Linked DNA regions of Synechococcus elongatus PCC 11801. The protein of the gene in region 1 binds, or shares a complex with, the protein of each later gene. Links are inferred from orthologs where the notes say so. Each region holds a gene or a part of one and is shown on either strand. Other genes may lie near its edges. The genes, in order: DOP62_RS13340, DOP62_RS00260 and nuoH.

Region 1 (10,443 bases):
TGGCATTTCCCGTCCACGTCGCTTGCGCAAGACAGCAAATGTGCGCCGCATGGTTCAGGAGACTATCCTGCGAATTGAGGATTTAATCTACCCACTTTTCCTGATGGACGGACAAGGGCAAAAGGAGGAAGTTCCTTCTATGCCGGGCTGTTTTCGCTACTCCCTTGATCTCTTAATCAGTGAAGTCAAGCAGGCGGGCGAATTAGGAATTCCAGCTGTTGCTCTTTTCCCTGTAATTCCTGAATCTCAAAAAGATAATTTTGGGACGGAGAGTTATAACCCTGATGGTTTGGTCCCACGAGCAGTGAGAGCAATTAAGCAGGCTATTCCTGAAATGGTTGTAATTACTGATGTTGCGCTCGATCCCTACAGTAGTGAGGGACATGACGGCATTGTTCAAAATCATAAAATTCTCAATGACGAAACTGTTGCTGTGCTTGTTAAGCAGGCTTTAGTTCAGGCTGAAGCAGGTGCAGATTTCGTTGCTCCTTCTGACATGATGGATGGCCGTGTGGCTGCAATTCGTCAAGCACTAGATTCCGCAGGTTGGATTCACGTTGGAATTCTCGCTTATTCTGCGAAATATGCTTCTGCTTACTACGGTCCTTTTCGAGATGCACTCGATTCAGCACCCAAGTTTGGTGATAAGAAAACCTATCAAATGGATGCTGCTAACGCTCGAGAAGCGATGAAAGAAGTGGAGCTGGATGTCTTAGAAGGAGCTGATATCGTGATGGTCAAGCCTGCACTCTCTTATTTGGATATTATTCACCAAATCAAGCAAGCGACCAACTTACCGATCGCTGCCTACAATGTCAGTGGTGAGTACGCAATGATCAAAGCTGCAGCCCAACAGGGCTGGATTAATGAAAAGACTGTGGTGCTAGAGACTCTGACCAGTATGAAACGAGCTGGTGCAGATTTAATCTTGACATACTTTGCTAAGGATGTGGCCTTAATGCTACGAGGATAGAACCACCTGAAGCATACCGCTGTCTAAACTCGATACTCGTGGAACTCACCTGGTTACTAGATTGTGGCGATCGCGGCTTTGAAGTAGCCATTTCAATCTGATACTTTCATCTTCACAGCGCCTATCAAGAGCTAGCAATATTAGTGGCTTTGTCCATATCAAGTTTTGTACTGAACTAGAAGTCCTAAATCGCCAAAATAAAAAGCCCGAGCTAGCTCGGGCTTTCGACAATTGTTGTCTAGGTTTAGAGCGACGAGCCTAGACCGGCATAAGCGCCATAGAAAAAGAGACCTACAACGACGAGCACCCCAGTGCCTGCCACCGTTGCAACGATCCAGAGGGGAATACGTCCACCACCAGCCACAGTTTTAATCTCCTCGAGTCAGTAACAAGAGCGATCGGCTGAGCCTAGGCTTGGGCGATCGCAAACGATGCCAGTGCTAGCTAGTTAAAGAAGTAGCTGGAGAAAAGAATCCCCAGGACAAAAACAAGCAGCAAACCCAAGAACAGTGAAGTCCGGTTTAGTTCAACCGGCTGCTTGTTGGGGTTAGTCGAGCGCGTAGGCATGACAGCAAGTCCTTAGCGTTGAATGAATTGCATGGCCGCAATTGCGCCCAAGAAGAACACACTGGGAACGCCCAGGGCGTGCACAGACAGCCAACGCACCGTGAAAATCGGATAGGTGATTGGCTGGTTGGAGTTGTTACTGGTCATGATTCAGGCCAACCTAAAAAGAACTATTTAGCCGAGAAACGTTCCACTTGCTGTTTCGCACTGTAGCGATCAGACACGATCGGCACTTCCGTCCGATCTTGGGTGAAATACTCGTTCGGGCGCGGCGTACCGAAGGCATCATAGGCAAGGCCAGTGCTGACAAACAGCCATCCAGCGATAAACAGCGCTGGAATCGTGATGCTGTGAATCACCCAGTAGCGGATGCTGGTAATGATGTCGGTAAACGGACGCTCGCCGGTAGATCCGCCTGCCATAGACGTGCTCCTCAGAGGATTTCGGACAACCCTTATCTTATCGGAGCACGCCCAAATTTATGCCCTAGGCTGCAGCCTCTGGTGCATATCGCAGTAGCAACCCGCGCTGACCAAGGACAAAACCTTGATTCGGGGCAAAAAACTTGATGGTGTAGAGGTTGCTAGGCAGTTTGGCGATCGCGCGATCGCGTTGCCAGTGTTCCCCTCCGTCCTCGCTAACCAACAGGGTGCCACTGCCCCCAGATAGCCAAATTTCTTGCTTGGAACGGTAGGCCAAATCAAGGAAGCCCCAGCCGGCATTACGTTCTGGCTCGACCGCGGGCCCCCAAGCATCACCCTCTTCTAGCATCTCTTCCCAGTTGCTGATTTGGCTGGTCTTCGAGAACTGAAGGCGACCGCCGCGGGCAATCAGCCAAGTACGGTTGTCAGGCCCAAAGCCCATCAATTGTAGGCGGCGAGATGAGGTGCGTTGGTGTGGAGTCCAAGCTGCATCGCCCGGTTTCCAAGTCGAGTAAAAATTGCCCCGAGCTGAGACTGCGAGATAGCGTCCATCGCGACTCCGACTGATCGATCGAGCAACACCGGCGGCATCTGCGACCTGTGCTTGCCAGCTCTTGCCGCCGTCACGACTGCGGTAAATGGCGGCAACATCGGTGGCTAGTTCTGCTTCACCTTTGCCCAATGCAGTGATTAGCAGGGGAGAACCTGGCAATTTCTCACTGAGGGGAATGCGCGACCAGTTTTTGCCACCATCGGTGGTGTGCAGCATTAACGAGGGCTGGCCCACGACCCACCCTTCATCGCCTTTAAAGCTGATTGAGTTCAGACGATAGACTTCACCCAAATCGAGGGCGCGTTCGCTCCAACTTTGTCCGCCATCCTGCGTTTCATAGAGGGCAAGATCGGTGCCCACCAGCCAACCGTGCTGTTTGTTGTTGGTGAAAGCGATGTCCAGGATGGTTTTTTCAGTGCCGAGGTCGATCACTTGCCAGGGGCTAGTTGTGGCCTCTGCTGCCCAAGCAGGAGTTGGGAGCCAAAGTAGCAGCGGCAGCAGCAAAAAGCTGAGCAACCAGCCGATACGCGATCGAGACAGGAGCGATGACATGGTGCGAAGACTCGAAGAGATGATTAAACGATTTAGTTCAGACCGTACAGACTGAGGAAGAAGAGAACGGCAAGACCAAGCGCACCGAAGATGAGCAGGTTTTTCTGGCCTGGAGTCAGGGTATTGACGCCAAGGCCATAGCCCAAGTTCTCACTGAAACCAGAGGGCACACCCTTGGGACCGATGTTGCGGAACTGACTCCGAGGGCTACCACAAATTGGACAACGCCAGTTGGCAGGCACGTCTTCAAATACAGTCCCTGCAGCGATTTGACGGCGAGGCTCTCCTTCACTGGGCTCGTAGATATAGCCACAGGACCGACACTCGTGGCGGTCGAGCAGGATGAGTGGCTTCGTCTCCGACGTTTCGGTAGCTGCCTCGGGGGTGCCCTCTTCTACCGGATCAGGCGCAGTGTTGGCCGGCGGGGTAGAAGCTTCAGGTGTATCCATAGGATCTTGGCAAGCGATCGCGCAGAACTAAAGGCGATCATAAGCCAATCGCCGGAAGCCCCTTAGCCGTGATCGAGGAAGAACATTGGCGATCGCAATCCTTGCAGGCATGAGCCGAGGGACAGCGATCGCTACAGTAGAGTAGGCATTTCTGCGGAGCCGATTTACGGCAATGGCAGAATAGAACAGCGACTGCAGCCTGGAGTTTGGCGTGTTTGTCCTCAGCGGCTACGAATATTTGCTTGGCTTTCTGCTCATTAGCTCACTGGTTCCCATCCTCTCGCTGACCGCTTCGCGCTTGTTGCGACCAGGTCGCCGAGGACCGGAGCGACGGACGACCTACGAGTCGGGGATGGAGCCAATTGGAGGGGCTTGGATCCAATTCAACGTGCGCTACTACATGTTTGCGCTCGTCTTTGTGATCTTCGATGTAGAAACCGTCTTCCTCTATCCCTGGGCCGTCGCCTTTAATCGGCTGGGGTTACTGGCATTTGTCGAGGCGTTGATCTTCATCACGATCCTCGTTGTTGGTCTAGCCTATGCATGGCGCAAAGGAGCCTTGGAATGGTCCTGACAAACCCTGCCGAGATTCGCAATCCGGCTGCCCCTCCCGAAGTCACTCAAGGTCTGTCAGAAAACGTTATTCTGACGACGCTGGATGACCTGTACAACTGGGCGCGTCTGTCGAGCCTGTGGCCGCTGATGTATGGGACGGCTTGCTGTTTCATTGAGTTTGCGGCGCTGATTGGCTCCCGCTTCGACTTCGATCGCTTTGGCTTGGTCCCCCGTTGTAGCCCCCGTCAGGCAGACCTGCTGATCACCGCTGGCACCGTGACCATGAAAATGGCACCGGCGCTGGTACGGCTCTACGAGCAAATGCCTGAACCCAAATACGTGATCGCCATGGGTGCCTGCACGATCACGGGCGGTATGTTTAGCGCCGACTCCACCACTACGGTGCGCGGTGTCGACAAGCTGCTGCCCGTCGATGTCTACATCCCCGGTTGCCCGCCCCGCCCTGAGGCGATTATTGATGCGATCGTGAAGCTCCGGAAGAAGGTTGCCAACGACTCAATTCAAGAGCGCGGCAAACTGCTGCAGACCCATCGCTACTACAGCACCACCCATCAGATGAAGCCGACTGCGCCATTGCTGACTGGGGAATATTGGCGGACAGCGGCTCGCCAAGCCGGTCCGTTGCCAGCTGCGGCTGGCGCTGCAGTTGCCCCGCAACTGCCGGTGACTGAGAAGGAGGGTCGCGATCGTGGCTGAAGAGTTGACGCCAACGCCAGAAACAGCGGTTGTTGAAGCTGGCCCGGTCTCTCGTTGGTTGAGTGAAAACGGCTTTGATAACACGGCCTTGGAGCGTGATCACCTCGGGGTTGAGATCGTCCAAGTCGATCGCGCGGTGTTACTACCGATCGCAGCTGCCCTGTTTGCCTATGGGTTTAACTACCTTCAGTGCCAAGGCGGCTATGATCAGGGTCCCGGTCAGGACTTGGTCAGCTTTTATCACCTGACGAAAGTCAGTGATAACGCCAGCCAACCGCAGGAAGTACGGGTGAAAGTCTTCTTGCCCCGTAATGATCCGAAAGTTCCGTCGGTCTATTGGATCTGGAAAGGGGCTGACTGGCAAGAACGCGAAACCTACGACATGTACGGCATTGAGTTTGAGGGACACCCCAATCTCAAGCGGATTTTGATGCCCGAGGACTGGGTGGGTTGGCCCTTGCGCAAAGACTATATCTCGCCCGATTTCTACGAGCTGCAAGACGCTTACTAGGCTCTTAGCTGCATCGCTAGCTCCCCCAGCTCTTCTCCACTGTGGAGAGGAGCTTTTTCGTTTTTCTGGAGCCTTCTATTTCAGAGAGAAGATGAAGTGAGCAGCATTTTCCTTGCAGCAAAATTCGTGGAGCTGGTGCTCACTCATCGTCACTCTGGCTGCTGTCGAGCGAGTTGAGGTGTAATCTCAAAGCGAGCTGAGGATGGAAGAGGATGGCTTGTCAGGGTTGCAGCGAGTGCAGGCTGAATTGCTAGCCAGTAGCGCCAGCCTTGGTAGAGATCTTTCCAGCTCGGTGTTTTGGTGAAGTGAACGCCCTGCATTTTCAGCCACTGTCGGCAAGCACGATGGTTGGCAAACTGTTGCTTGAAGGTCGACAAATCAGTTGGTGCTGCTTCGGGTAGTGCAGCAACTGGTTGAGTAGTGGCAGTCTGTTCTTCCAGCTTTTGAACGGCCAGCGTTGCTGCGGTGTAGATGGTCGCTGCATTCTGGCGATCGGCGAGTTGCACCGACTCAAGTTGTCCCAGCAGTCGCTGGAGTTTTGCTTTACCCATGCCTAGATCCTAGCGATCGAGAAGCGCCCGACCGTTTTCTGCAGGACCTTCGTACATTTGTGGACGATCGCGCCGATCTTGTTCTGTGTCTGCGAGCGTGGGTTGCGCTGGGTCAGGTTGCCGCCAAAACCTCACAATTGAGGCAATCTTGCGTAAGAACTGGATGAAACGACTGGGATTCGCCATCAATCCCAAAGGAGTCTTGAGCATTTCCTCAAAATCTTGAATCTCATCGAAAGCACTCGATAACTCATCAAGATGTTGGGAGACTGTGGCGAATTCTGCCTGAAGCTCGGTAATGACTTGCTGCTTGCTGGCTTCGAGCTGAATCTTATCAACTTCTAGCTTCTGAATCAGAGAACGAAGGCGCTGCACATCTGATTGCAGCTGCATTGCTTTGTTCTTGTATTCCTGATTACGTCGGTTGAGTTGGCCACGGCTACGGTTAGAGAAGACGAGGCAGTCGCGAAGCTCTGCGTAGATTGCTTCAGCCTTCACCTGCTCCATGCCGGCGATCGAGCGAGGGAAGTCAGAGGCTGGACGAAAGCGAGCGGATGAATTGGTTGCTTGCGCTGATGTCATTGCAATAAGCCTCGCATTACCAAGATGAAAAAGCCCACTAATCGAGGGTTGGCAGAGATATTACCAGCGTTGATCACCGAAGTTGTGATTTTCAGTTCAAATTGCGACTGGAAGCTCTGGTAGCGATGCTAAGAGCGATCGCGTGTAGGGATGTTCGGGCCCGCTTAAAACCTGGGCTGCAGGGCCGATTTCAACGATTTTCCCGCGTTGTAAAACAGCAACCCGATCGCAAAACTCCCGCGCAACCCGCAAATCGTGAGTGACGAATAGGTAGGTGAGGTTGAGCTGCTCCTTGAGATCCTGCATCAATGCCAGCACTTGGGCCTGCACCGTGGCATCCAACATACTGACCGGCTCATCGCAAAGGACGAGTTTCGGGCGAGTAATCAAGGCACGGGCGATCGCAACTCGCTGCTGCTGTCCTCCTGAGAGTTGATGGGGATAGCGATCGACCCAATTGGCAGCGGGCGTCAGACCCACTTGTTCCAGAATTGCCAGCACTTGTTGCTGAGCTGCGGCACCTTTGGCAAGACCTTGAATTTTGAGGGGGTCGGCGATCGCTTCACCAATGCGGAGGCGGGGATTGAGACAAGCTGCCGGATCTTGAAAGATCAGTTGAATCTCGCGCCGTAGCGATCGCAAGCGGCGATCAGGCAGTTGCGTCAAATCCTGTTCTTGGAACAGGACTTTGCCCTGACTGGGTCGGAGTAACTGCAGAATCGTGCGTAGGAGTGTACTTTTGCCACAGCCCGATTCGCCAATCAGTCCCAAAGTTTCGCCGGGCCAAACTTCCAGACTCAGACCATCGACTGCCCGCACAATCTCACCGCCGCCGCGCCAGCTCTGTAGCCAAGATTGAGCAACACGAAAGTGTTGAGTGACGTTCTCTAGTTGCAATAGCGGTGCTGTGGCAGGAACGGTCGATGGCGCAGCCGCGATCGCAGTTCTGGCTGATTGCAACAGCGTTTGCGTGTAGGGATGTTGGGGCCGAGTCAGGACAGCAGTTGTCTCGCCTGTTTCGACTAACGCCCCCTTGTAGAGCACTGCAATGCGATCGCAGTAGGCAGCCACCATCGGCAAATCATGGGAGATCAGCAGCAGGCTGGTGTTTTCTTCGCTGCACAGGCGCGTCAGCTCCCGCAAAATTTCCGCCGCCACCGTCACATCCAAACTGGTGGTTGGCTCATCAGCAATCACAAGGCGTGGCTGCAGAAGCAGTGCCAGCGCGATCGCCAAGCGTTGCCGCATCCCGCCACTAAATTGATGCGGATATTGGGACCAACGATTAGCAGGGATCCGCACTCGTTCCAGCCAGCTCAAAGCCTGCTGTTTGGCCTGACGACGACTGAGTTGGGGGCGATGAACCTGCAGCGTTTCCAGCAAGTGATTGCCGATCGTCTGCAGTGGATCGAGGCGGGTCATCGGGTCTTGGAAGACGAGTCCGACCTGCCCACCGCGAAACTGTTGGAGCGATCGCCCTTGGAATTGGCGAATCGACTGTCCAGAAAGGCGAATGTCTCCTTGCTGAAGACTGCCCGGCGGCAACAACCGTAAAATCGCGCGCCCTAGGGTACTCTTGCCGCAACCTGACTCACCCACGAGCCCGAGACGCTCTCCGGCAGAGAGCTCCAGCGACAGCTGTTGCACAGCGGGATGATCAGCTCCCGGATAGGTGACAGAGAGCTGATCAATAGCTAAGAGAGGTGCAGTCATGCAGCGATCGCGGTAAGCACCGCCTCACAGTAGCGGATGAGGGTCTGTTGCCGCTGCTGTAGGGCTGCCACTCGCACTTGCTGGCTCTGCGGATCGCGGCTGCGCTGCCAAAAGCTGAGATCGAGCTGTAATAGCCGCAGATGCTTTTCAATTTCGAGGCGATAGGTCAGATAGCGATCGCTGTCTGTCTGAGCTAAGGCGATCGCGATCGCTTGTCCCTGCTGCTGAATCGCGATCCAGTCAGCCTCCGGCGCAGTTAACGCCGTTTGCCATGTGACCAATTGCGATCGCAGATCCATCCTCATTCCTCTTGATGAAAACTGCTTATCTTAAACGATCACGCTAGCGATCACTCTCAGCCTTGCTCACCCGATTAGCAGTGCTTTGCATCAATGTTTGTGACCAGTTTTTCCACCGGCGTACGATCGCACGAACCACTTTCCACTGATCAATTATATGAACAACAACAAACATCAAGAAGCTATAAGCTAACCAAAAGTGTAAGCTGCGTCCCACTTCGACCATGGCAGCATTCTGGGGAAATATATCGGGGATAATAATGCCAAAGAATTTGACATTATTGGATCTGAAGGAATTAGATAGAAGAATTCCTGTCACAGGAACGACAATCATAAATCCATAGAGACTGCTATGCAGCAGAAGTCTGCGCCACCAATGAGCAGAGGTTTGGGGAAATTGACGCGAGTATTTTCGCCACCAAACCCGCAGCAACAGCAGCACTCGGCCTAGCAGTAAACCAATTGTCAAAATCCCGATCGACTTGTGGAAATCATAGAGGCTAGACCGGAAGGAAACCTCGCGTGGTAGTTGAGCCATAATGCTTCCACCCACGAACAACACGAGGTAAGCCCAGGCCATCCACCAATGCAAAGACATCAGATTACGGAAAGCATTATTAACTCGTCGCTTCGGTAGCACGGTTGGTGGGGCTTGCGTAGCATTAGTCATGGCTTCTCAATGTGGACGACATTAATTCGCCGCAATCGTAACGACTGTCAATGGAAGCGGGAGTTCTCAGCCAAACAGAGAGACTGAGGCCCTAGTAGTCTTATTCCTGTCAATGCGACTGAATTTGAAGCAGGCCCTGCCAGCATTCCTGACCCGATCGCCATCAGACTGACAGCGGGAGTTTCCCAAAAATTGTCTGGTAGCGATCGCGGTCTTGCAGCTCCGCCAAACTGTCGAGGCAATGATGAACACCCGTCGGTAGGCGATCGCGATCGACAGGATCGGGCACAGCGACCACGGTCATCCCAGCTTCCAGTGCAGCCCGAACACCGCTGATCGAATCTTCAAAGACTAGACAATCTTCTGGTTTAACTCCCAACCGCTGGGCAGCCAACCAAAAAATGTCGGGCGCAGGCTTAGGACGCTCGAGCTGTGGATCATCACCACAAACCACGAGATCAATTAGTTGTACCCAAGGCTGATGCTGCTGGGTTTTGATTGTAAAAGCGGGCTGGGTAGAACTCGTGGCGATTGCTTGGGGACAAGCTTGCTGATGCAGCGATCGCACTAATTCTGCAGCCCCGGGGCGAGCAGGCGACTGGGCAACCCGTGCTTCGATGATCGGTTTGCGAATCGCCAGAAACTCAGCTGGCGAGACCGGCAAGTTCAGAGCCTCGACAATCAGTCGCGAGGTTTCATGGGAGGGGCGACCACGTAACTTTGCCTGCAAGACCGGATCGAGCTGAACCCCAAACTGCTGCGCGACTTCGTCGTAAACCTGAGCGTGAATCGGCTCCGTGTCCAGCAACAGACCGTCGAGGTCATAAATCACGGCTTGCAGCATGGGGTCTGTCACAAAACGCTACGTCGCCACCCTACCCTGATCGGGATTCGGTATGGTTTTCAGGGAGCGATCGCCGCTCCTCGCCCGTATTCAAGCACGTTTCAGCCACCGACCATGAGCCAGCCCACGATCGAGTCGATTCTGCAGGAAAAGCGGGTTTTTACTCCCTCGGCTGAATTTACCAGCGCGGCCCGCATTACCCCTGAAGCCTACGAAGCCCTCAGCCAGAAAGCCGCTGCGGATCCGGCAGCCTTTTGGGGCGAATTAGCGGCGCAGGAGCTGGACTGGTTTGAACCGTGGCAACAGGTACTGGACTGGAGCAATCCGCCGTTTGCCAAGTGGTTTGTCGGTGGCAAGATCAACATTTCTCACAACTGCCTCGATCGCCATTTGACGACTTGGCGTAAAAATAAAGCGGCGATTATCTGGGAAGGCGAACCGGGTGACTCTCGCACCCTGACTTACGCGCAATTGCATCGCGAGGT
Region 2 (10,412 bases), 2.6 Mb from region 1 along the record:
GACATCAGCTACGACGAGAACTCCATCACCATCAACGGCAAGACGCTGAAAATCGTCTGCGATCGCAACCCCCTCAATCTGCCTTGGAAAGAATGGGACATCGACCTCGTCATCGAATCGACAGGCGTATTTGTCACGGCTGAAGGCGCATCTAAGCACATCCAAGCCGGCGCTAAGAAAGTCCTGATCACCGCTCCTGGCAAAGGCGAAGACGTCGGCACCTATGTGATCGGTGTCAACGACTCTGAATATCGCCACGAAGACTACGCCGTCATCAGCAACGCCAGCTGCACCACCAACTGCTTGGCGCCAGTTGCCAAAGTTCTGCACGAGAACTTTGGGATCATCAAAGGCACGATGACCACCACCCACAGCTACACGTTGGACCAACGCATCTTGGATGCCAGCCACCGCGATCTGCGTCGGGCACGGGCTGCTGCAGTCAACATCGTCCCGACCACAACGGGCGCTGCCAAAGCCGTTGCCTTGGTCATTCCTGAACTGAAAGGCAAACTGAACGGCATTGCGCTGCGTGTCCCCACCCCGAACGTCTCCGTGGTTGACCTCGTGGTTCAAGTGGAGAAGCGGACAATCACCGAGCAGGTCAATGAAGTCTTGCAAAAAGCTGCACAAACCACGATGAAGGGCATCATCAAATACTCTGATCTACCCTTGGTGTCTTCCGACTTTCGCGGCACGGACGAATCTTCGATCGTGGATGCCAGCTTGACCCTCGTGCTCGATGGCGACATGGTCAAAGTGATTGCTTGGTACGACAACGAGTGGGGCTACAGCCAACGGGTTGTGGACTTGGCGGAACTTGCCGCACGCAAGTGGGTAGCTTAAGGGTTGTCTGATCCCTCTTAAGGTTTAAGTGTCGGTAGCCTCCTGATGTCAGGGGGCTTTTTGTTTCTTCGTTCAGCAGCATTTACTGATTGAATGCCTCCAGTGCTAAGGCGGCATTTGAGATTCTTTTCGCCTGTCAAACGAAGGCTGAAAACATGATTCTGCTTTTGATCCCTTGGATTCGTTGGCAGAGCGAGGCCGGGACTCTTCAACTGCTATTTCTATCTGGGTCAGGAGTGAAGTTGCTTAGGTTCACCCCTAGTTCAGTCTGTTGACGATCGCAGTCTTCCTTGACCTCCCAGCCTGAACACAGATACAGTCGCCGTGCGATCGCGCCAAAATGACAGCGCTCAATGCTCTGTCTCCCGCGATCTCAATCTAGGAATTCGGCCACAGAACTTGGATTGGCCGAGAGAGATGTCAAAATTTACAGAAGTGATGATTAGGAGCGATCGCCGCATGGCTTTGCTGGAGACCCGCACCGAGCCAATGGTGCTCAACATGGGCCCGCATCACCCGTCAATGCACGGGGTTTTGCGCTTGATTGTCACCCTCGACGGCGAAAACGTCATCGACTGTGAACCCGTGATCGGCTATCTTCATCGCGGCATGGAGAAAATTGCCGAGAATCGCTCCAATGTAATGTTCGTGCCCTACGTCAGCCGCTGGGATTACGCGGCGGGCATGTTCAACGAAGCGATCACCGTCAACGCTCCTGAGAAGCTTGCCAATATCCCGGTGCCTAAGCGGGCCAGCTACATCCGGGTGATCATGCTGGAGTTGAACCGGATTGCGAACCACCTGCTCTGGCTTGGCCCTTTCTTGGCAGATGTGGGCGCTCAAACACCCTTCTTCTACATCTTCCGCGAGCGGGAGCTAATCTACGATCTTTGGGAAGCGGCGACAGGGCAACGCCTGATCAATAACAACTATTTCCGCATTGGCGGTGTTGCAGCCGATCTGCCCTACGGCTGGCTCGAGAAGTGTATCGACTTCTGCGACTACTTCGAAGCCAAGGTCGATGAGTACGAACGGCTGATTACCGATAACCCGATCTTCCGGCGCCGTGTCGAAGGGATTGGCTTGATCACCCGTGAAGAAGCCCTCAACTGGAGCCTCTCAGGGCCGATGCTGCGGGGGTCTGGCGTTAAGTGGGATCTGCGCCGCGTCGATCATTACGAGTGCTACGACGACTTTGATTGGGACGTAATCACGGCGGAGGAAGGTGATTGCTTTGCCCGCTATCGCGTTCGCGTCCAAGAGATGCGCGAATCGCTGAAGATCATTCGTCAGGCCTGCGCTAGCATTCCGGGCGGCCCCTACGAAAATCTCGAAGCGCGGCGGATAGCGGAAGGTAAAAAGTCGGAGTGGTACGGCCCCGACTACCAGTACATCAGCAAGAAAGTAGCTCCCACCTTCAAGATTCCGGCGGGTGAACACTATGTCCGTCTGGAAAGTGGCAAAGGGGAACTAGGCGTCTTCATCCAAGGTGCGGACGATATCTGCCCCTGGCGCTTCAAAATCCGTGCTCCTGACTTCAATAACCTGCAGATTCTGCCCCAGCTGCTGCAAGGGGTGAAGGTCGCCGACATCATGGCGATTCTGGGCAGCATCGACGTGATCATGGGTTCCGTCGACCGCTAGCCATACATCAGCTTGAGAAGCTATCAATTTCCAGCTATCTGATCAGAGTCAGCTGCGAAGTAGATAGCTTTTTAAGTGGTAGGGGCTGAAGGACAGGGATGCGGCCCAAGCGGCGAGACTGGAACGAGCTGAAAAGGCTGGAGTCATGGCTGACTATCAGTTTCAACGAGTAGTTCGCTTTGCAGATACGGATGCGGCAGGAGTTGTCTACTTTGCGCAACTTCTGTCAATCTGTCATGAAGCCTACGAAGCCGCGATCGCAGATCTCGGGTTTGACGTTCGATCCTTCTTCAGCGATCGCGGGACGTTGATCCTGCCGATTGTGCATGCGGGGATCGACTACCGTCGACCAGTTCACTGCGGCGATCGCCTGACGATTGATCTGCAGGCCACAGCCTTGAGCAGCGATCGCTTTCAAATTGACTATCAGGTTAGTTGCGAGGGGCAAGCTGTTGCGCAGGCACAGACGGTTCACCGCTGCTTAACCAGCCAAACTCGCAAGCGATCGCCGTTACCCGATCGCTTACAGACTTGGCTGCAGTCCTAGACACGGCGCTGTGTAATCAATCCCAGTAATTACCTTGAGCCAAAGCAGTTGAACTGTTCTGTTCATGATGGTCAGGTACGAATTAATCAGAGTCGATGACTAGCGCCATCGACTCGTTTTTGACGAACAAACAGCTCTGTCACACTGGTTCTAACAGACAGCGACTTTGAGCTCGTCAATTTTTTGCTGACACCGGCATCGACATCGACTGACTGAGATGACAGACTGCTCTACCGTTAGGCCTGATAGTTAACAATCCGAGCAAAGCTCTCAGCATCTAGACTAGCTCCACCCACAAGCGCTCCATCAATTTCAGGCTGTGCCATGATTTCGTCGATGTTTTCGGGTTTGACGGAACCACCGTACTGAATCGGCACATCGGCATCCTTGAGTTGGCTACGGATCAAACCAATGACGCGATTCGCTTCCTCAGCAGCACAGGTATCTCCCGTGCCGATCGCCCAGATCGGTTCATAAGCAATGACCAAGTTCGATTGATCAACACCAACCAAACCCTGTTCGAGCTGGCGGCTAATTACGGCTTCTGTTTCGCCTGCATCACGCTGTTGCTTCGATTCACCCACACAAAGAATGGCGAGCAGACCATAGGACTGTGCCGCCAGCAAGCGTTGGTTCACAGTTTCATCCGTTTCACCAAAGTACTGGCGTCGTTCACTGTGGCCAATCACCACATAGCGAACGCCAATCTCGGTCAGCATCGCCCCAGAAATTTCTCCTGTGAAGGCCCCTTCCTTAGCCCAGTGGACATTTTGAGCCCCGACGCGCACGCGACTGCCATGGAGCGTTTTACTGAGGCTTGGCAGCGTCGTGAACGGTGCGCAGAGGACAACCTTGCGAGCTTCGGGTGTCTCGCTGAGCTGCGGTAGAAACGCTTGCAAGAACTCCAGGGCTTCGGCCTGGGTTTTGTACATTTTCCAGTTCCCGGCAATGATGATCCGACGCACGGCTGACTGTTCGCTCCTTGCAAGACCGTTCACCAGTTTATGATGTCGCCGGACTTCTCCCAAATTGAGGCCAGCGTCAGGCCGGCTGAGGTTGCGATCGCAACATGTTAAGCGCTACTGCTTCAGCGACTTTAATCCCATCAATGCCGGCTGAGAGAATACCACCGGCATAGCCTGCACCCTCGCCAGCGGGAAAGAGGCCAGTGGTATTGATGCTTTGGAAATCCTCACCGCGCTTAATCCGCACGGGAGACGAGGTGCGCGTTTCCACCCCCGTCAACATGGCATCGGGTAGGGCAAAGCCTTGGATCTGTCGATTGAAGGCGGGTAGGGCTTCACGAATGGCTGCGATCGCATAGTCAGGCAGACTCTGGCTGAGATCGGTGAGATGCACCCCAGGTGCATAGGAGGGGCGCACGCTTCCTAATTGCTGGGAAGGACGACCGGCTAGAAAATCCCCGACGAGCTGACCTGGGGCTTCGTAGGTGCCACCGCCGAGTTCAAAGGCTTTGGCTTCGAGGCGACGCTGTAGATCAATGCCCGCGAGGGGATGGCCAGGATAATCCTCTGGTGTGATGCCGACAACGATGCCACTGTTGGCATTACGTTCGTTACGGGAGTACTGGCTCATACCGTTGGTGACTACCCGCCCCGGCTCGGAAGTCGCTGCAACGACCAGTCCACCCGGACACATGCAGAAGCTATAAACCGTTCGCCCATTTTGGCAATGGTGCACCAATTTATAGTCGGCAGCACCTAGGGATTTATGGCCTGCAAAAGGTCCGAAACGAGCGCGATCGATGAGCGGTTGCGGATGTTCAATTCGAAAGCCAATTGAGAAGGGTTTAGCCTCGATGTAAACACCCTGATCAAACAGCATCTGGAAGGTGTCTCGAGCGCTATGACCGATCGCTAAGACAACATGGCGGGCTGGGATATAGTCGCCATTCGTTAGCCGCACCCCTTTCACTTGCCGGTCTTCAATGTGGATTGATTCAACTCGACTTTGAAAGTGAATTTCACCACCCAGTGCTTCGATACGAGCCCGCATTTGCTGAACCACGCCCACAAGTTTGAAGGTGCCAATGTGGGGTTTATTAACGTAGAGGATTTCGGGATTAGCTCCGGAGTTGACCAGTTCTGTTAAGACCTTACGGCCATAGTGCTGCGGGTCACGAACTTGGCTGTAGAGCTTGCCATCTGAGAAAGTCCCAGCACCGCCCTCGCCAAATTGGGCATTGGATTCCGGGTTAAACTCGCCCCGTTTTTTCCAAAAGGCAAAGGTATCGGTAGTGCGATCGCGGACGGTTTTACCCCGCTCAAACAAAATGGGTCGGAAGCCCATCTGAGCCAAGGTCAAGGCAGCAAACATGCCGCAGGGACCTGCACCAATCACCACGGGTCGCTCCATCAACCCTTCCGGTGCTTGAGCAACTACCCGATAGGACATATTGGGCGTGGGATTGACGTGAGGATCTTTTTGGAAGCGCTGGAGGAGCTGAGCCTCATTCTTGACTTCAAGATCGAAGATATAAACCCAAACGATCGCATCTTTTTTACGGGCATCATAGCTGCGCTTGAAAATCTCATAGCGAATCAAATCACCCGCCTGAATTTTCAGTTTTTGCAGAATTGCAGTGACGATCGCCTCAGGGGGATGATCGAGCGGCAATTTGATTTCGGAGAGGCGCAGCATAGGAGCGTTCAGCTAACAAAAATGAAAGTGCGATCGCCAACGATGAGCCGGAGCATCCGAGCGGTTAATACAGCTCGTACTTCATCAATTGGCAAAGCAATCCCCCATTATAAACAGGCGTTCGCTGAGCCGATTTCAGCCCGATCGCCCGTGCTAGCTCTTTGTTGCCACTGAGGACAAAGGCCGTCCAGCCCTTGAACTGTTGCTTGAGTACATCGCCCAACTGTTTGTAGAACGCTCCCAGATCGCTATCGCTCCCTAAGCGTTCGCCGTAGGGCGGGTTACAAATCACCACGCCACTATCAGCAGGAGCAACAACTTCCGAGAGATCGAGTTGGGAAAAGTAAACCTGCTCAGCCAATCCGGAATTTTCAGCATTGGCGATCGCCTGATCCACCACTTCCAGCTCGCGATCGCTGCCCCAAATGGGAGCCGGTAGAGCCTTGCGACGACTGGCTTGAGCTTGCTGACGTAAGTCATCGAACAACTGCGCATCGAAATCGCACCAGCTTTCAAAGCCAAAGCGATCGCGAAACAGACCCGGGGCCACTTGCAGCGCCATCAACCCCGCTTCTAAGGGCAGCGTGCCAGAGCCACAGAGCGGGTCATAGAGCATCTGAGACGGATCCCAGCCCGAGATTTGTAAGAGAGCAGCGGCCAGCGACTCTTTCAGGGGGGCCAAACCAACCGCCGGACGATAGCCGCGCCGGTGCAAGCTGCTACCCGAGCTATCCAAGCTGAGACTGCAACGTTCTTGGGCAAGGTGAACCCGCACCAGCAGATCCGGTCGTTCCGTGTCGATGGGCGATCGCTCACCGAACTGATCCCACTGCTGATCGACGATCGCGTTTTTGACCTGCAGGGCGGTGAAGTGGCTGTGGTTGAGGCGATCGGTTTTGCCGGTGGCACTGACTGCAAAACTGCGATCGGGCGTCAAAAAGTAAGACCAATCAATGTCGCGAATGCCTTCGTAGAGATCGGTGGCATCCCAGCAGGGAAATTGATCGATCTCCCAAAGAATCCGAAACGGAATCCGCGCCCACAAATTGACCTTGTAGAGCAGGGCGCGATCGCCTTGGAAAGCAACACCACAGAACTGGGGTTCGACCGCTGCCGCGCCGAGCTGCTCCAACTCTTGCGCTGCGATCGCCTCGAGACCACGACCAACGGTGGCAAAGTACTGATTCATGACGGGAAGGAAACCATGGAGGACTGCTGTCCTGAACCGTCACGAAAGAGGACAGTCTTTGATCCTAGCAAGGCGCTTTGGTGGCGACCGCAGTCCGGCATTGAATGCGATCGCGAGCCCTAGCCTTCATCCAGTTTTGCCGCACACTAGAGGGCGATTGCCACCTGCTCCAACTGTGCTGACTCTCTTACTGGCCAACCTGCCACCCAATTCCAGCAGTGCCATTTCAGAGCCGAGTGCAAACTTGGCAACCACGCTGACGATCTGTTTGCTTGGGGCCACAATTGTTGCCCTGATCTCCCGGCGCTGTCGCATTCCCTATGTCACGGGCTTGGTTCTAGCGGGGCTGGCGATCACCGATGTCCTACCCCAAAAACTGGGCATCGACTCTGGTCTCATCCTGAATTTGTTTCTGCCAATTCTGGTCTTTCAAGCCGCGATCAATACAGATATCAGCCGTCTCAGGAGTTCTTGGCCCCCCATTAGCGTATTGGCTGGACCCGGCATTCTCATTGCCACGGCGGTGACGGCCACTATCCTCAAATTTGGCTTAGGGCTGAACTGGATTGCGGCGCTGCTCGTGGGCAGCATTTTGGCGATTACCGACACAGTTTCGGTGATTGCGGTTTTCCGAGAGGTCACAGTTCCCTCACGGCTAGCAACCATCGTTGAGGGTGAAAGCCTCTTCAATGACGGGGTTGCGCTGGTCATTTTTGGTTTGGTTGTGGAGCTGCAAGCAGGTGAACAAGTCACGGTTCTTGGTGCTGTTCAGTCCTTTTTTGTCGTGATTTTGGGAGGCGGACTGCTGGGGTTAGCCACGGGCTACCTCGCCTCAGGACTGTTTCGGGCTTTGGCCGATGACTCGCTCAGTGGCGTTCTCCTGACTGTGGCGGTGGCTTTTGGCACCTTTCAACTAGGCGAAGCGCTTGATGTTTCCGGTGTTGTGGCGGTGGTCGTTGCAGGCTTGACGGTGGGTGCCTTAGCACTCGATCGCGCCCAGTCACCCTCGAGTCGACTCACACTCCTGAACTTCTGGGAATACGCAGCCTTCTGCGTCAACACCTTCATTTTTTTGTTTATCGGGGTGGAGGTTGACCCGAAATCGCTCCTGCAAACCCTGCCAGCAGTGCTGCTAGCGATCGTGGCCTACCAGCTCGCCCGCCTAGTCACGGTCTACCCTTTGATGGCGCTGGTCAATCGCTTCGATCGCCCCGTTCCTGTGCGCTGGCAACATGTGCTGTTCTTGGGCAATATCAAAGGCTCACTCTCGATGGTCTTAGCCCTTAGCTTGCCCGCAACCCTCAGCGGTCGCAGCGAGCTGGTCAATCTTGTCTTTGGGGTCGTGTTGCTGTCTTTAGTGGGACAAGGGCTGAGTTTGCCTTGGCTGGTAAAACGACTGAAAGTGGCAACCCGTTCCACGCGATCGCAGGAAGCTGAACAACTCCAAGCCCAACTGATCGCTGGCAAGGCGGTGCAGGCTGAACTCTCCAGTCTTTACGATGCTGGTGTCTTGCCCAAGGCCATCCACGAGGAACTGCGAGCTCGCTATCAACTGGCGATCGCCGGAGCGGAGCAATCGCTGCGCGGACTCTACAACCGGCGGTCGACCGATCTCCGCAGCAGTGCTGCACCCCCATCCTCAATGTTGCAGCGCCGACTGCTCTTAGTCGAGAAGAATGCGCTGCTGGAATCCGTGCGCAAGGGCATCCTGACGGACGAATCGATCAGCGATCGCCTACAGGTTATTGATGCAGCACTCCTGCAGGCTGAAGTGGACTGAACAGACTGGGCATCAAAAAATTCACCAGCGCTTGCACCAATCCAGGCTTAGTCGCGAGCAAAACAGTCGCATCCGCTTCCAGCACGGTGTTGCCACTGGGAATCACCAGATCAGCTTGGGGATGGGGCTGGTAGCCAATGATCAAAGAAGAACTCGGAAAGTCGATATCTTGGGCGATCGCAGCCACACTGCGGCCAATCACTGGCGATTGACGATCCAGCGTCAGTTTAAAGACTTCAATTTGCCCCTGTTCAAAATGCAGCATCGACTCAACCTGCGGGCATTTGATCGCATTGACCATCGTCGATACCACCAGATCAACCGTGCTGATGATGTGATGGGCACCCGCAAGGCGCATCGGCTCAATAAAGTCCCGTTGACTGATCCGGCTGATAATTCGCGACACACCGTAGTGACGAGCCAAAGTCACGAGCGCCAAATTTAGGGCATCTTGACGGAGAACCGCCGCAACCGCATCGGCTCGACAGATCCCAGCCTCCACCAACACATCCGTACTGACAGCGCTCCCCTCAAAAGCCATCGCTCCCAGGCGATCGCGTACCATCCGGCAGACCTGCGGATTGTCATCAATCACCGCAACAGTATGCCCTTGATCCAGCAGTTGCCGAGCTAGCTGCTGTCCGATTAAACCAGCACCACCAATCAATACATACATAAGCACTTTTAGGAAGTCGCCTGAATTTTAGCAATCACCGAACAAGGCGCGATGGTCTACCAGCCTTTGCTTATAGCGGCATTGATCCAGAAACTTCTTAATCGAATCACTTGAGAAGTTAAGAAATGGATTTAGAGATGAGCAATCGCCTTCGCCAATTCTTAATTGACCGACAACTATGTACTTAGAGTGACTTAGGAAAACCATTGTAGAAAGTGAAGTAGTCGTTTGGTCATTGGCGTGAGGAGGGTTCGTCGGTAAGTGTCTGCTGCTTTTTTGATACTTTCTGCTTGAGTTGGATAGGGATGAATCACGCCACTCAAAGCACTCAGACCTAAGCCATGAGCGATCGCAGTCGAGATCTCAGAAATAATTTCACCGGCATGGGGAGCGACAATCGTTGCGCCAAGAATCCTGTCTGAATTAGGTTGGTGATGGATTTTGATGAATCCTTCAGTCTCTCCATCCACGATCGCGCGATCGACTTGGCTGAATGGGATCGTAATTGTTGCGATCGCGATGCCCTGTTGCTGGGCAGAACGCACCGAAAGACCAACATGAGCCACTTCTGGATCCGTAAAAGTTACTCGCGGAACAATTAAGTTACTCACTTTTGATCGCCCTAGGCCCAAGGGTGAAAAGAGCGCATTCTTCAGAACAATTCGAGCTGCAGCATCAGCAGCATGGGTAAACTTCCAATCTAAACAGATATCTCCCGCTGCATAAATCTTAGGATTACTCGTTTGCAGATAGTCATTGACAAAGACACCATGATTCACTTCATAATCAACACCTGCCGCTTCAAGATTGAGACCTTGAACATTGGGCGATCGCCCTGTTCCTACTAAAATTTCATCAACTTGAATGAATGAGTCTTGACCATCTTGACGGTAGTAGATTATTTTCTCTTGTCCATCTTTTTCAGCGCGATCAATCTGAGCAGCAAGAATCAGTCGAACCTCTTCTGTAGTCAATTGCTGCTGAATAACCACAGCAACTTCCGGATCTTCTTTTTTTAAGAGTTGTGGTCCTCGATGGAAGAGTGTTACCTGACTGCCCAAACGCTGAA
Region 3 (3,659 bases), 1.6 Mb from region 1 along the record:
CAGAACGATTGCCCCAATCATTGCCATCAACAGCAATACCGAAGCCAGTTCAAAGGGCAGCAGATAGTCGCTGAAGAAGTGTTCACCGATCAGGTAAATCGCCTCATCACCACTAGCACCTGGTGTCGGCGTCACGGCCCAAGGCGTTGAAAGCACGGTCAGACTGAGCAGCGCAAACAGACCACCACAAACCAGAACCGTTAGCCCTTTGCGCAGCCAGTTAAATTTCAGCGGTCGGAAGTCTTCCCGTTTGTTGACCAACATGATCGCAAACAGGATCAAGACGTTGACGGCACCGACGTAGATCAGCACTTGGGCAAAGGCTACAAAGCTGGCATTCAGCAGCAGATAGAGACCCGCAATACTGATGAAGACACCGCCCAGTAAAAAGGCTGAGTAGACAATATTGCTGGCAAGAACGACCCCCAAGGCCGCCAAAACCACCCCAGCCGTCAGGATGATGAATGTAACTAGTTGAACGCCTTCGGCAAGAGTCACGGTTTAGTTCTCCTCGGTAGCGGCAGCAGCCTGCTTGTACTGATCGACGAGTTCTTCGGGACGCTGACCCGCCCGTGGACGATCGTCCGCCACCACGTGGGGGTCGTACTCACCTTTCGGCAGGTAAGCGAATTCGCGGAAGGGCGTCACCATCGGATCATCCGTCACTTTGTAGGGCAGACGACCCAAGGCAACGTTGTCGTAGTTCAGCTCATGGCGATCGTAGGTCGCTAGTTCATACTCCTCGGTCATCGATAGGCAGTTGGTTGGGCAGTACTCGACGCAGTTGCCACAGAAGATGCAAGCCCCAAAGTCGATGCTGTAGTTCTTGAGGTCTTTCTTCTTCGTCTCTTTGTTGTAGACCCAGTCCACTACCGGCAGGTTAATCGGGCAGACCCGTACACAGACTTCGCAGGCAATGCACTTATCGAATTCGTAGTGAATCCGGCCGCGATAGCGCTCCGACGGAATCAGCTTTTCGTAGGGATACTGCACCGTCACCGGACGCCGCTGCATGTGGTCAAAGGTGACCCCCAAACCCTGGCCGATCGCCTTGGCCGCCTGGAGACTTTCCTTGGCGTAGTCTCCGACTTGCTTCAGAAATTTCAGCATGATCGTGTTCCTTCAGAAACCTCAAGAGAAGACCAAGACGCACTAACCACCAAAGGCGACAGGGAAGGTTAGTTTCAACGCTGCAGTCACTAGCAGATTCACCAGCGAGATCGGGAGTAGGAACTTCCAGCCCAGATCGAGGAGTTGGTCAATCCGCACCCGTGGAACCGTCCAGCGCAGCAGAATCGCCGTGAACACCAGCAGATAAGCCTTGAGGACAGTCATCGTAATCCCCAGCGCCGCTGTCGTGATCTGCAGAATCGGATTTGCAGGATCCACACCAATCCAGCCTGCAAGGCGATCGAGGGGAATCGGGAACTCCCATCCGCCCAAATAGAGAATGGAAACCAGCAGGGCCGAGAGAATCAGGTTGACGTAGGAACCAACGTAGAAGAGGGCGAACTTCATGCCGGCATATTCGGTTTGATAGCCAGCGACCAACTCTTCTTCGGCTTCTGGCAAGTCAAAGGGCAAGCGCTCACACTCTGCCAGCGCTGCGATCCAGAAGATGATGAAACCCACCGGTTGCCGCCAGATGTTCCATCCCAAAATGCCGTAGCCCGACTGCTGATCGACGATATCGATCGTGCTCAGCGAATTGGACATCATCACTACCGCCAGCACTGCGAGAGCTAGCGGAATCTCGTAGCTAATCGACTGCGCTGCCGCCCGCAAGCCACCCAAGAGCGAGTACTTATTGTTCGAGGCATAGCCCGACATCAACAAGCCAATCGGCTGAATACTGGAGAGCGCAATCCAGAGAAAAACGCCAGCTCCGACGTTCGTAATGATCAGTTCTTGCCCAAAGGGGACGATCAGGTAAGACAAGAAGACAGGGATAACAACCAGCGCTGGACCAATCGTGAACAGGAAGGCATCGGCTTTGGCTGGAATGATGTCTTCCTTCAAGATCAATTTCAGACCATCCGCCGCTGATTGCAGAACCCCTAGCGGGCCGGCATACTCAGGGCCAATCCGTTGCTGCACCGCAGCAGAGATTTTACGCTCTAGCCAAACGGTGACAAGCACCCCGACTGTTGCCGCGATGATCATCAGCAACATGGGCAAGGGCATCCAAAGAAGCTTGGCAAGGCCCGGAGAGAGCCCCAAGGCTTCCAGAGATTGAATGAATGTGCCTTGGAGGTCGATCCCTCTGTCCATGGCTACTCCACTGCTGCTGATCATGGGTCACGCATCGCTGTTAATCGCTGCTGTCGCAAGATCAAACAGGCTTTTGTGACTGTTGCTCAGTATATCTGCAGGCCGATCGCCCACCCCGCCAAACTGAGCACTTTTGCGGATTTTCAAGATTGGAAGTTGCTATCCAGAGGATTCAAAAAACTGTTCATTCGAGCGAGCTCAGTGCGATCGCCCTTCGAGTTCTCCCGCGATCGGGCTTCACTCGAAGTAGTCGAAGGCCTTGTAGCCCGCTTTTTTGATTAGGGCATCACGTTCTGCAAGCTGCAGATCCTCCTGCATCATCTCGCGCACAAGCTGCTCAAAACTGATGCGAGGTTCCCAACCCAACTGCTGCTTCGCCTTAGAGGGATCACCGAGCAGTGTCTCCACTTCAGTGGGCCGGAAGTAACGGGGATCGATCGCCACGATCGCCTGACCCGTAGCTGGATTGATGCCCTTTTCCTCGACCCCACTGCCTTCCCACGCGATCGCGAGTCCGACTTCTGCCGCTGCGGTTTCTACAAACTGGCGCACAGAATACTGGACACCGGTGGCGATTACATAGTCATCAGGTTGCTCTTGCTGCAGCATCAACCACTGCATTTCGACATAGTCGCGGGCATGCCCCCAGTCTCGCTTAGCGTCTAGATTGCCAAGGTAGAGGCAGTCCTGTAGCCCCAGTTTGATGCGGGCGAGGGCACGAGTGATTTTGCGAGTAACAAACGTTTCCCCGCGCAGCGGCGACTCGTGATTGAAGAGAATCCCATTGCAGGCATAGAGCCCATAGGCTTCGCGATAGTTAACGGTAATCCAGTAGGCGTAGAGCTTGGCAACCGCGTAGGGACTACGGGGATAGAACGGCGTTGTCTCAGTTTGAGGAATCTCTTGAACTTTGCCGTAAAGCTCTGACGTTGAAGCCTGATAGAAACGGGTCTGCTGCTCCAGTCCGAGGATCCGAATGGCTTCAAGAATCCGCAGAGTACCGAGGCCATCAGCATTAGCCGTGTATTCAGGACTGTCAAAGGACACCTGAACATGGCTCTGGGCCCCAAGGTTATAGATTTCGTGGGGTTGAACCTGCTGGACAATCCGGATCAGATTGGTGGAATCAGTCAGATCACCGTAGTGGAGAATGAAGCGCCGATCATCAACGTGGGGATCTTCGTAAAGGTGATCAATGCGATCGGTGTTGAATAGCGAGGCTCGGCGTTTGATGCCATGAACCTCATAGCCTTTTTTGAGGAGAAGCTCTGCTAGATAGGCCCCATCCTGACCAGTGACACCAGTGATGAGGGCACGTTTTCGAGTCATGGCAGAGCAATAGGGTGCAAGAACAGCTCGCTGTAATTTAGCAGCGATCGCGCTGCGCT

Evidence for each region.
Region 2: the proteins of DOP62_RS13340 (region 1) and DOP62_RS00260 are in contact, whole or in part, in a cryo-EM structure (PDB 6KHJ), measured with the Thermosynechococcus vestitus proteins. The link is inferred for Synechococcus elongatus PCC 11801 from one-to-one orthologs. Residues at the interface, in WP_011056552.1 of Thermosynechococcus vestitus: Leu46, Met47, Tyr48, Thr50, Ala51, Cys52, Phe54, Ile55, Glu56, Ala58, Ala59, Ile61, Gly62, Ser63, Arg64, Phe65, Asn76, Pro78, Thr89, Thr91, Lys93, Met94, Ala97, Leu101, Met123, Phe124, Ser126, Asp127, Ser128, Tyr129; in WP_011057128.1 of Thermosynechococcus vestitus: Pro17, His18, His19, Pro20, Ser21, Met22, Val25, Arg27, Met29, Thr31, Ile38, Asp39, Cys40, Glu41, Pro42, Val43, Ile44, Gly45, Tyr46, Leu47, His48, Arg49, Gly50, Met51, Lys53, Ile54, Asn57, Arg58, Pro65, Tyr66.
Region 3: the proteins of DOP62_RS13340 (region 1) and nuoH are in contact, whole or in part, in a crystal structure (PDB 6Y11), measured with the Thermus thermophilus proteins. The link is inferred for Synechococcus elongatus PCC 11801 from one-to-one orthologs. Residues at the interface, in WP_096411117.1 of Thermus thermophilus: Arg16, Glu17, Gly18, Leu24, Leu27, Val28, Trp30, Gly31, Arg32, Asn34, Ser35, Trp37, Thr54, Asp55, Ala56, Asp59, Ala61, Arg62, Phe63, Gly64, Glu66, Val67, Phe68, Arg69, Ala70, Ser71, Arg73, Gln74, Ala75, Asp76; in WP_096411122.1 of Thermus thermophilus: Arg36, Val44, Arg45, Met46, Gly47, Pro48, Asn49, Arg50, Val51, Leu57, Gln58, Ala61, Asp62, Ile64, Lys65, Ile67, Phe68, Lys69, Glu70, Ile72, Val74, Glu223, Ala224, Glu225, His233, Thr234, Glu235, Tyr236, Ser237, Trp241.

What each region holds. Positions count from the first base shown.
Region 1 is NZ_CP030139.2:2,663,968-2,674,410, forward strand. The notes cover bases 3,006-5,934. They hold DOP62_RS13340 (NADH dehydrogenase subunit K), read left to right. Parts: upstream 3,006-4,080; coding sequence 4,081-4,788; downstream 4,789-5,934. Other genes in these bases: DOP62_RS13325 (photosynthesis system II assembly factor Ycf48), read right to left, coding at 3,006-3,067; DOP62_RS13330 (rubredoxin), read right to left, coding at 3,100-3,516; ndhC (NADH-quinone oxidoreductase subunit A), read left to right, coding at 3,728-4,090; DOP62_RS13345 (NAD(P)H-quinone oxidoreductase subunit J), read left to right, coding at 4,781-5,299; DOP62_RS13350 (hypothetical protein), read right to left, coding at 5,449-5,850. Outside these bases: hemB (porphobilinogen synthase), read left to right, coding at 5-973; DOP62_RS13305 (photosystem II reaction center protein J), read right to left, coding at 1,218-1,337; DOP62_RS13310 (photosystem II reaction center protein L), read right to left, coding at 1,418-1,540; psbF (cytochrome b559 subunit beta), read right to left, coding at 1,553-1,687; psbE (cytochrome b559 subunit alpha), read right to left, coding at 1,711-1,962; more of DOP62_RS13325, read right to left, coding at 2,027-3,005; more of DOP62_RS13355, read right to left, coding at 5,935-6,432; DOP62_RS13360 (dipeptide ABC transporter ATP-binding protein), read right to left, coding at 6,529-8,145; heterocyst frequency control protein PatD, read right to left, coding at 8,142-8,444; DOP62_RS13370 (cytochrome b), read right to left, coding at 8,488-9,114; DOP62_RS13375 (HAD family hydrolase), read right to left, coding at 9,278-9,958; acs (acetate--CoA ligase), read left to right, coding at 10,073-10,443. UniProt on the Escherichia coli protein: NDH-1 shuttles electrons from NADH, via FMN and iron-sulfur (Fe-S) centers, to quinones in the respiratory chain. The immediate electron acceptor for the enzyme in this species is ubiquinone.
Region 2 is NZ_CP030139.2:41,986-52,397, reverse strand. Bases 500-3,397 are described here. They hold DOP62_RS00260 (NAD(P)H-quinone oxidoreductase subunit H), read left to right. Parts: upstream 500-1,305; coding sequence 1,306-2,490; downstream 2,491-3,397. Other genes in these bases: tpiA (triose-phosphate isomerase), read right to left, coding at 3,274-3,397; DOP62_RS00255 (acyl-CoA thioesterase), read left to right, coding at 2,636-3,037; DOP62_RS00265 (type I glyceraldehyde-3-phosphate dehydrogenase), read left to right, coding at 500-846. Outside these bases: more of DOP62_RS00265, read left to right, coding at 1-499; more of tpiA, read right to left, coding at 3,398-4,002; DOP62_RS00245 (NAD(P)/FAD-dependent oxidoreductase), read right to left, coding at 4,079-5,698; DOP62_RS00240 (THUMP domain-containing class I SAM-dependent RNA methyltransferase), read right to left, coding at 5,763-6,887; DOP62_RS00235 (cation:proton antiporter), read left to right, coding at 7,063-8,667; DOP62_RS00230 (potassium channel family protein), read right to left, coding at 8,630-9,343; DOP62_RS00225 (mercuric reductase), read right to left, coding at 9,538-10,412.
Region 3 is NZ_CP030139.2:1,098,607-1,102,265, reverse strand. What follows is about bases 213-3,051. They hold nuoH (NADH-quinone oxidoreductase subunit NuoH), read right to left. Parts: upstream 2,272-3,051; coding sequence 1,153-2,271; downstream 213-1,152. Other genes in these bases: gmd (GDP-mannose 4,6-dehydratase), read right to left, coding at 2,509-3,051; ndhI (NAD(P)H-quinone oxidoreductase subunit I), read right to left, coding at 502-1,110; DOP62_RS05275 (NADH-quinone oxidoreductase subunit J), read right to left, coding at 213-498. In the rest of the region: more of DOP62_RS05275, read right to left, coding at 1-212; more of gmd, read right to left, coding at 3,052-3,600. UniProt on the Escherichia coli protein: NDH-1 shuttles electrons from NADH, via FMN and iron-sulfur (Fe-S) centers, to quinones in the respiratory chain. The immediate electron acceptor for the enzyme in this species is believed to be ubiquinone.